Regions from separate parts of the Scandinavium manionii genome, predicted to be linked through region 2. Evidence: predicted binding sites of a transcription regulator. Region 2 holds the regulator's gene; each other region holds the start of a gene.

Evidence for each region. Region 2 encodes CRP, which controls carbon source genes, mostly activating them, when cyclic AMP is high. Its sites were predicted from a motif close to ATGTGANNNNNNTCACAT; they were not measured.
Region 1: bhsA (multiple stress resistance protein BhsA) is a predicted target of CRP. The motif match lies at 1,073-1,090, and genes of this name have one in related genera.
Region 3: deoC (deoxyribose-phosphate aldolase) is a predicted target of CRP. The motif match lies at 753-770, and genes of this name have one in related genera.

What each region holds. Positions count from the first base shown of each region.
Region 1 is NZ_JALIGC010000034.1:143,239-145,509, forward strand. It holds gene ldtC (L,D-transpeptidase LdtC) at 1-670, shown strand, start outside; gene bhsA (multiple stress resistance protein BhsA) at 743-1,000, opposite strand; gene MUU51_RS05565 (TetR/AcrR family transcriptional regulator) at 1,247-1,885, shown strand; gene MUU51_RS05570 (glycine zipper 2TM domain-containing protein) at 1,955-2,271, opposite strand, start outside.
Region 2 is NZ_JALIGC010000037.1:397,527-399,797, forward strand. It holds gene MUU51_RS11600 (YccS/YhfK family putative transporter) at 1-874, opposite strand, end outside; gene crp (cAMP-activated global transcriptional regulator CRP) at 928-1,560, opposite strand; gene MUU51_RS11610 (OsmC family protein) at 1,867-2,271, shown strand.
Region 3 is NZ_JALIGC010000038.1:234,562-236,832, reverse strand. It holds gene MUU51_RS12965 (YjjI family glycine radical enzyme) at 1-661, opposite strand, end outside; gene deoC (deoxyribose-phosphate aldolase) at 890-1,669, shown strand; gene deoA (thymidine phosphorylase) at 1,770-2,271, shown strand, end outside.

The DNA.
Region 1 (2,271 bases), on a different contig from region 2:
CCCGCGCCAGGGCATGGTGATTAACCTCGCCGAGCTGCGTCTTTACTACTACCCGCCGGGTAAAAACAGCGTCACCATTTACCCGATTGGCATTGGCCAACTGGGCGGCACGACGCTCACCCCGGAAATGGTCACCACGGTGTCCGATAAACGAGCCAATCCAACCTGGACGCCGACGGCCAATATTCGTGCGCGTTATAAAGCGATGGGGATAAGTTTACCTGCGGTCGTGCCTGCCGGGCCGGAGAACCCGATGGGACACCATGCGATCCGCCTTGCGGCGTACGGCGGTGTGTATCTGCTGCACGGCACGAATGCCGACTTCGGCATTGGGATGCGCGTGAGCTCTGGCTGTATTCGACTGCGCGATGGCGATATCGAAACCCTGTTCAAACAGGTTACGCCGGGCACGAAAGTAAACATTATCAATACGCCAATTAAAGCATCCGTGGAGCCTGGCGGCGTGCATCTGGTGGAAGTTCATCAGCCGCTGTCGACGCACATTGATGACGATCCTAAGGTGTTGCCGATAAGCCTGAACAGTACGATGACGACATTCAAAGATTCGCTGCAGACCGATGCGCAGGTGATGGAGCATGCGATGGAGGTACGTTCCGGGATGCCGGTGAACGTCACCCGGCATGACGAACCGCCGGTTCAGAATCTGTAATAAAAAAGACCGCGACAAACGTCGCGGTCTTTTTTTGGCAGTGGCATTGCCGAGGGCTAAATAAGGAGGGCCTTATTTATAAATTACCGCAGTCCCGTGGAGGGTGTTTGGACCGGTAACTGAGGTAATACGGAATGATTTAGCACCCATCGCGTCGGCTTTCTGCGCCAGCTGGTCTTCCAGAGAGCCCAGATTCGTGCCGGCATCAGCCGAAATCACACCCACTTTTTGTTGATCAACTGGGGTGGACTGCACTTCTACTGCAGCGAAGCTTGCGAATGACAGAGAACTCAGAACAGCGGCTACGGCCAGGGTTTTGATGCTTTTCATGATTTTTTTACCTATGCAGATGAATTGTCGCAGGTCGTTATTATTAACTTAACGATCGATAGGTAAAGAATAATGTGATCTTTATCACACGTCAAATTATTTTTATAACGATGATTATATTAATAATATATGCCTTATTTTTCATAATGATATGATTATTTTATTTTGTTCGACTGGGCGCTGGTTATGCAGCGTGTTTGTTTTTATAATGAAGGCTTAACACAACCACAGAGGTACAACGGCACCATGACAACTGAAGTCGCAAGTTGCGTAAAAAAAAGCCGTGGCCGACCAAAAGTGTTCAACAGGGAAGTGGCGCTTGATAAGGCCATGACACTCTTCTGGCAACACGGCTATGAAGCCACATCGCTCTCGGATCTCGTCGAAGCGACGGGAGCAAAAGCGCCTACGCTGTATGCAGAGTTTGTAAATAAAGAAGGCTTGTTCCGGGCCGTTCTGGACAGGTATATCTCGCGCTTTGCCGATAAGCACGAAGCCCAGTTATTCTGTGAAGAGAAATCTGTAGACGCTGCACTGTACGATTATTTCCGCGCGGTGGCGACCTGCTTTACCAGTAAAGACACACCTGCGGGCTGCTTTATGATAAACACGTCCGCGACGCTTGCTGCGTCTTCAAAAGAGATAGCGCATACCATTAAGTCGCGTCATGCGATGCAGGAAAAAACGCTGTGTGAGTTTCTGACTCAACGTCAGTCTCGCGGGGAAATCCCGGCCGATAAGTCCATTAGCGACCTGGCGCAATTCCTGAACTGTATTTTGCAAGGGATGTCGATCAGTGCCCGTGAAGGCGCCAGCCTTGATACGCTATTGCAGATTACCGACACCACTATGCGCCTGTGGCCACAGATGCTGAAAAGCAGCTGACAAATGTCATAAAAAAAGCCCTTCAGCCTGAGCGATTGAAGGGCTAATCAAAACGAACGAAACGCTTTTTTACGTTTTGTTATTCAGAACCAGCTGACCATTGTTATCGAGTGGGATCTGAGAGCCAGGATCTTTATCCATACGGATTTTCCCCTGCTGATCGCCAATTTTGTAGGTCACGTCGTAACCCAACATTTTGTCAGACTTGTCATATACCGTTTTGCAGCGTTGCTGCGTCGAGGTGTAGGTATCGTTATTCTGCATTGAGCCCTGGATTTGGTTCCCGGCGTAACCACCACCCAATGCACCCGCCACGGTAGCGACATCTTTCCCGCGACCACCACCAAACTGATGGCCAATTACCCCACCTGCTACCGCACCCAGCA
Region 2 (2,271 bases):
AACGCTGTGGAAATCGGTGGTAGAGAATGTCATCCGCCATCACACGCAGGCGCGCCGCAATGGTCTGTGCATTCCAGCGGATCACCGCTTCGGCGTGGCTGCGTTCAACCAGTTTTTGGACTTCGGCGGGTTGGTGCAGGCTGACGGAAATGTGCTCCTGCAAATCGAGGCCAATCTGGAAGGCGCGCAGCAGGCGCTTATATTCGTGATTCTGATTGGCGGCCAGCATGTGCATTTGTTGATAGCACTGGGTAATCAGGTCGACTGCTTTCTGCTGGCGGCTGAGCAACGGCGGCAGTGCTTTTTCCGGATCGGTGTGTTGAGTCAGCAGGCTGTATTTGGCTTCACAGTAATCGGCCAGCTGCCGATACAGCAGGCTCAGGGATTCACGTAGCGGCTGTTCGCGCCACATCCAGAACCAGAACCAGTTGAACAAGCCATACCATAGTGTGCCGAGGGCGTAGATGAGCAGCGGTTCCCAGACCGGCATATTCCCCGCAAGGCTGAGCGTAAAGATGGCCGCAATGAGCGAGGCGGGCAGTAATCGGGCGTGAAGCGAACTGATTTCTGCGGTGACGCCGAGCAGCAGCGCCAGCCCGGTCAGGATCAGCGGTAAAGGCACGGTGTGCGCCAGCAGCAGTTGAACTGCGAGGCTACAGCCCGCAAACAGCGAGCCGCCAATAATCAGGCGTTTGAAGAAACGTTTATGCGGTGTGTCCAGCCCGGCAATGTTGCAGCAGGCGGGGACTAACGAGAACAGCAGACCGTACTTGAGGTAACCGAGCACCAGACCGATAGCCACGGGGGTACATAACACCAGCGTTTGCCGCAGTGCATAGTTAATTTCCGGGTGATAAATCAGCCTGCGCCACATCGGGGAAGAGACAAAAACGGCGTACTGCAGGGGCAATACGCCGTTCAGCTAGCTTAGCGGGTACCGTAAACCACGATAGTTTTACCGTGGGCGGAGATCAGGTTCTGATCTTCGAGCATTTTTAGAATGCGGCCAACGGTTTCGCGGGAGCAGCCGACGATCTGACCGATTTCCTGACGGGTAATTTTAATTTGCATACCGTCCGGGTGGGTCATTGCATCAGGCTGTTTCGCCAGATTCAGCAGCGTCTGCGCGATACGGCCGGTGACGTCGAGGAATGCCAGGTTGCCTACTTTTTCAGAGGTGACCTGCAGACGATTTGCCATCTGAGAAGAGAGGCGCATCAGGATATCCGGGTTCACCTGGATAAGCTGACGGAATTTTTTATAAGAAATTTCTGCCACTTCACAAGCGGTTTTCGCCCGAACCCAGGCACTACGCTCCTGACCTTCTTCGAACAGGCCAAGCTCACCGATGAAATCGCCCTGGTTGAGGTAAGAGAGGATCATCTCTTTACCTTCTTCATCCTTGATGAGTACTGCAACAGAACCTTTCACGATGTAGTACAGCGTTTCTGCTTTTTCACCCTGGTGAATCAGCGTGCTCTTCGATGGGTACTTATGAATATGGCAATGAGACAAGAACCATTCAAGGGTAGGGTCTGTTTGCGGTTTGCCAAGCACCATGCGCGGTTATCCTCTGTTATAAGCTGTCTCCAATGGCAGACACGACACTGCCACTGGCTTTGCAATCGTATCCTTCCCTGTGCCTGGGAAGTCGGCTGTCGGATTTTACTGCAGCCTGTAATGTGATGTTCTCTGCATACACGCATTACTTCAATGTATTACTGTAGCAGCCCGACTGTTTTAGCATAGCTTTTGTCGCCTGTCTCCTGGTGTCTCGCTTCAGCATGATGCGCGTCGCCTTCCGTTGCGAGAATTGTTATGTGCGCGTAATCTGTCAGGAAAATTGCTACTCTGGAGTTAACAAATATGCAAGCGCGTGTGAAATGGGTTGAGGGGTTAACCTTCCTGGGTGAGTCAGCTTCTGGCCACCAGATTATGATGGATGGTAACTCTGGCGATAAAGCCCCAAGCCCGATGGAAATGGTACTGATGGCCGCGGGTGGTTGCAGCGCGATTGACGTGGTGTCTATTCTGCAAAAAGGCCGTCATGACGTGACCGACTGCGAAGTGAAGCTGACTTCCGAGCGTCGCGAAGAAGCGCCACGCTTGTTCACCCACATCAATTTGCACTTCATTGTGACCGGTAAAGACCTGAAAGACGCTGCAGTGTCGCGTGCGGTAGATTTGTCTGCGGAGAAATACTGCTCTGTAGCGTTGATGCTGGAAAAAGCGGCGAAGATTACCCATTCGTTTGAAGTGATCGAAGGGTAA
Region 3 (2,271 bases), on a different contig from region 2:
TTTTATCATTCACCGGGCCGTTAGAGATGTGCGGTTTACTGCACTCGCAAATGTTTTTGCTCACTTCCAACAGCAAATCATTTGGGGTGATTTCAGGATCGTAGATAAACGTCAGATTAGGCGCGACCTGCTTTAGTTCAGCGTCGGCACGTAAAATGGCACGTGTGACGGGCGTATCTTCCGGGCCGATGTTCACATGGGTAAAGGCGTCCGGCAGGGTTCTGTCGAGGTAGCGCCAGAAACGTTTTATTCGAATATCAATTTCGTCTTGTGTTAGAATTTTAACATGCGGTGAAAGGATCGTATCCAGATGCCCAAGGTAAACCGGCATCGACGTTACCGAAGGCACGTGGTGAAAGAGAATCGTGAGCAGTGATAGCGCGTCGTCTAAATCCTTCGCGCCTTCGAGCTCTAGCCACTGTGAGCCGTTGGCGAGGAAGCGGGCGTAGTCAGGCAGTACGTAGCGTGGTTTGTACGGCGCGTGACCTTCAAACATGTCGCAGATTACGCCGTCATCCAGCGCCATCCGGGCTTCTGATGACAGCTCGGGGTAAGGTAAAGCGTTTTCTGCTTCGAGCGCCAGAAAGTGACGTTTTTGCTCGGGGCTCAACGTATTGCTGGTCACAATGTTCTGGCAGCGTTGCTCAAAAGAGTCAGACATAGAAGTTCCTCAGACACGATGGCGATGAGGGCAGTGTAGAGAAAAGCGTCGGCGAGGCTTTTGATCCATATTCCCTCGCTGCAGCTTTAAAGAGTGATAAATGTCTCATTTCAGTAATGCAAATTTGTATCTGCGTTTCATTAACTGTGATGGGGATCGAAGTGAAACGCTGGGTCGGTGTTAAAATAGTCACAGACCCGCAAGGTAAAATTACACACCGGAGAGAATATGACCGATTTAACAGCAAGCAGCCTGCGCGCGTTAAAACTGATGGACCTGACCACCCTCAACGATGATGACACTGATGCGAAAGTTATCGCCCTGTGCCATCAGGCGAAAACCCCGGTGGGCAATACTGCGGCAATCTGCATTTATCCGCGCTTTATCCCGATTGCGCGTAAGACCCTGAACGCGCAGGGCACGCCTGACGTGCGTATCGCGACCGTCACCAACTTCCCGCATGGTAACGACGATATCGACATCGCGCTGGCGGAAACCCGCGCAGCCATCGCTTACGGCGCAGACGAAGTTGATGTGGTGTTCCCATACCGTGCGCTGATCGCCGGTAACGAGCAGGTCGGTTTTGACCTGGTGAAAGCTTGTAAAGATGCCTGTGCGGCAGCGAACGTTCTGCTGAAAGTGATCATCGAAACCGGCGAACTGAAAGAAGAGCAGCTTATCCGTAAAGCGTCTGAAATCGCCATCAAAGCGGGTGCCGATTTCATCAAAACGTCTACCGGTAAAGTGCCTGTTAATGCGACCCCAGAAAGTGCGCGCATCATGATGGAAGTGATTCGTGATATGGGCGTGGAAAAAACCGTAGGCTTCAAGCCAGCGGGCGGCGTACGTACTGCCGAAGACGCGCAGACCTTCCTGGCGATCGCTGATGACCTGTTCGGTGCCGACTGGGCCGATGCGCGTCATTACCGCTTTGGTGCATCCAGCCTGCTCGCGAGCCTCCTGAAAGCATTGGGTCATGGCGACGGTAAGAGCGCCAGCGCTTATTAAGTCAAACATTGCCGGATGACGCTTTGCTTATCCGGCCTACTGGATCGTAGGGCGGGTAAGCCACCCGCCACCATTCACCCGATTCCTCATGGGGGTTACCGTGTTTCTCGCACAAGAAATTATTCGTAAAAAACGCGATGGTCACGCGCTGAGTGACGAAGAGATCCGTTTCTTCATCAACGGCATTCGTGATAATACCGTGTCGGAAGGGCAAATTGCCGCTCTGGCGATGACCATTTTCTTCCACGATATGGCCATTGAGGAGCGCGTCTCGCTGACCATGGCGATGCGGGATTCCGGAAGCGTGCTGGACTGGAAGAGCCTGAATTTAAACGGCCCGATTGTGGATAAACACTCCACTGGCGGCGTGGGCGATGTGACCTCGCTGATGCTTGGCCCAATGGTGGCAGCCTGCGGCGGTTATGTGCCGATGATCTCCGGGCGTGGCCTGGGGCATACCGGCGGTACGCTCGACAAACTGGAAGCGATCCCGGGGTTTGATATTTTCCCTGACGACAACCGTTTCCGCGACATTATTAAAGACGTTGGTGTAGCGATCATCGGGCAGACCAGTTCCCTCGCGCCTGCGGACAAACGTTTTT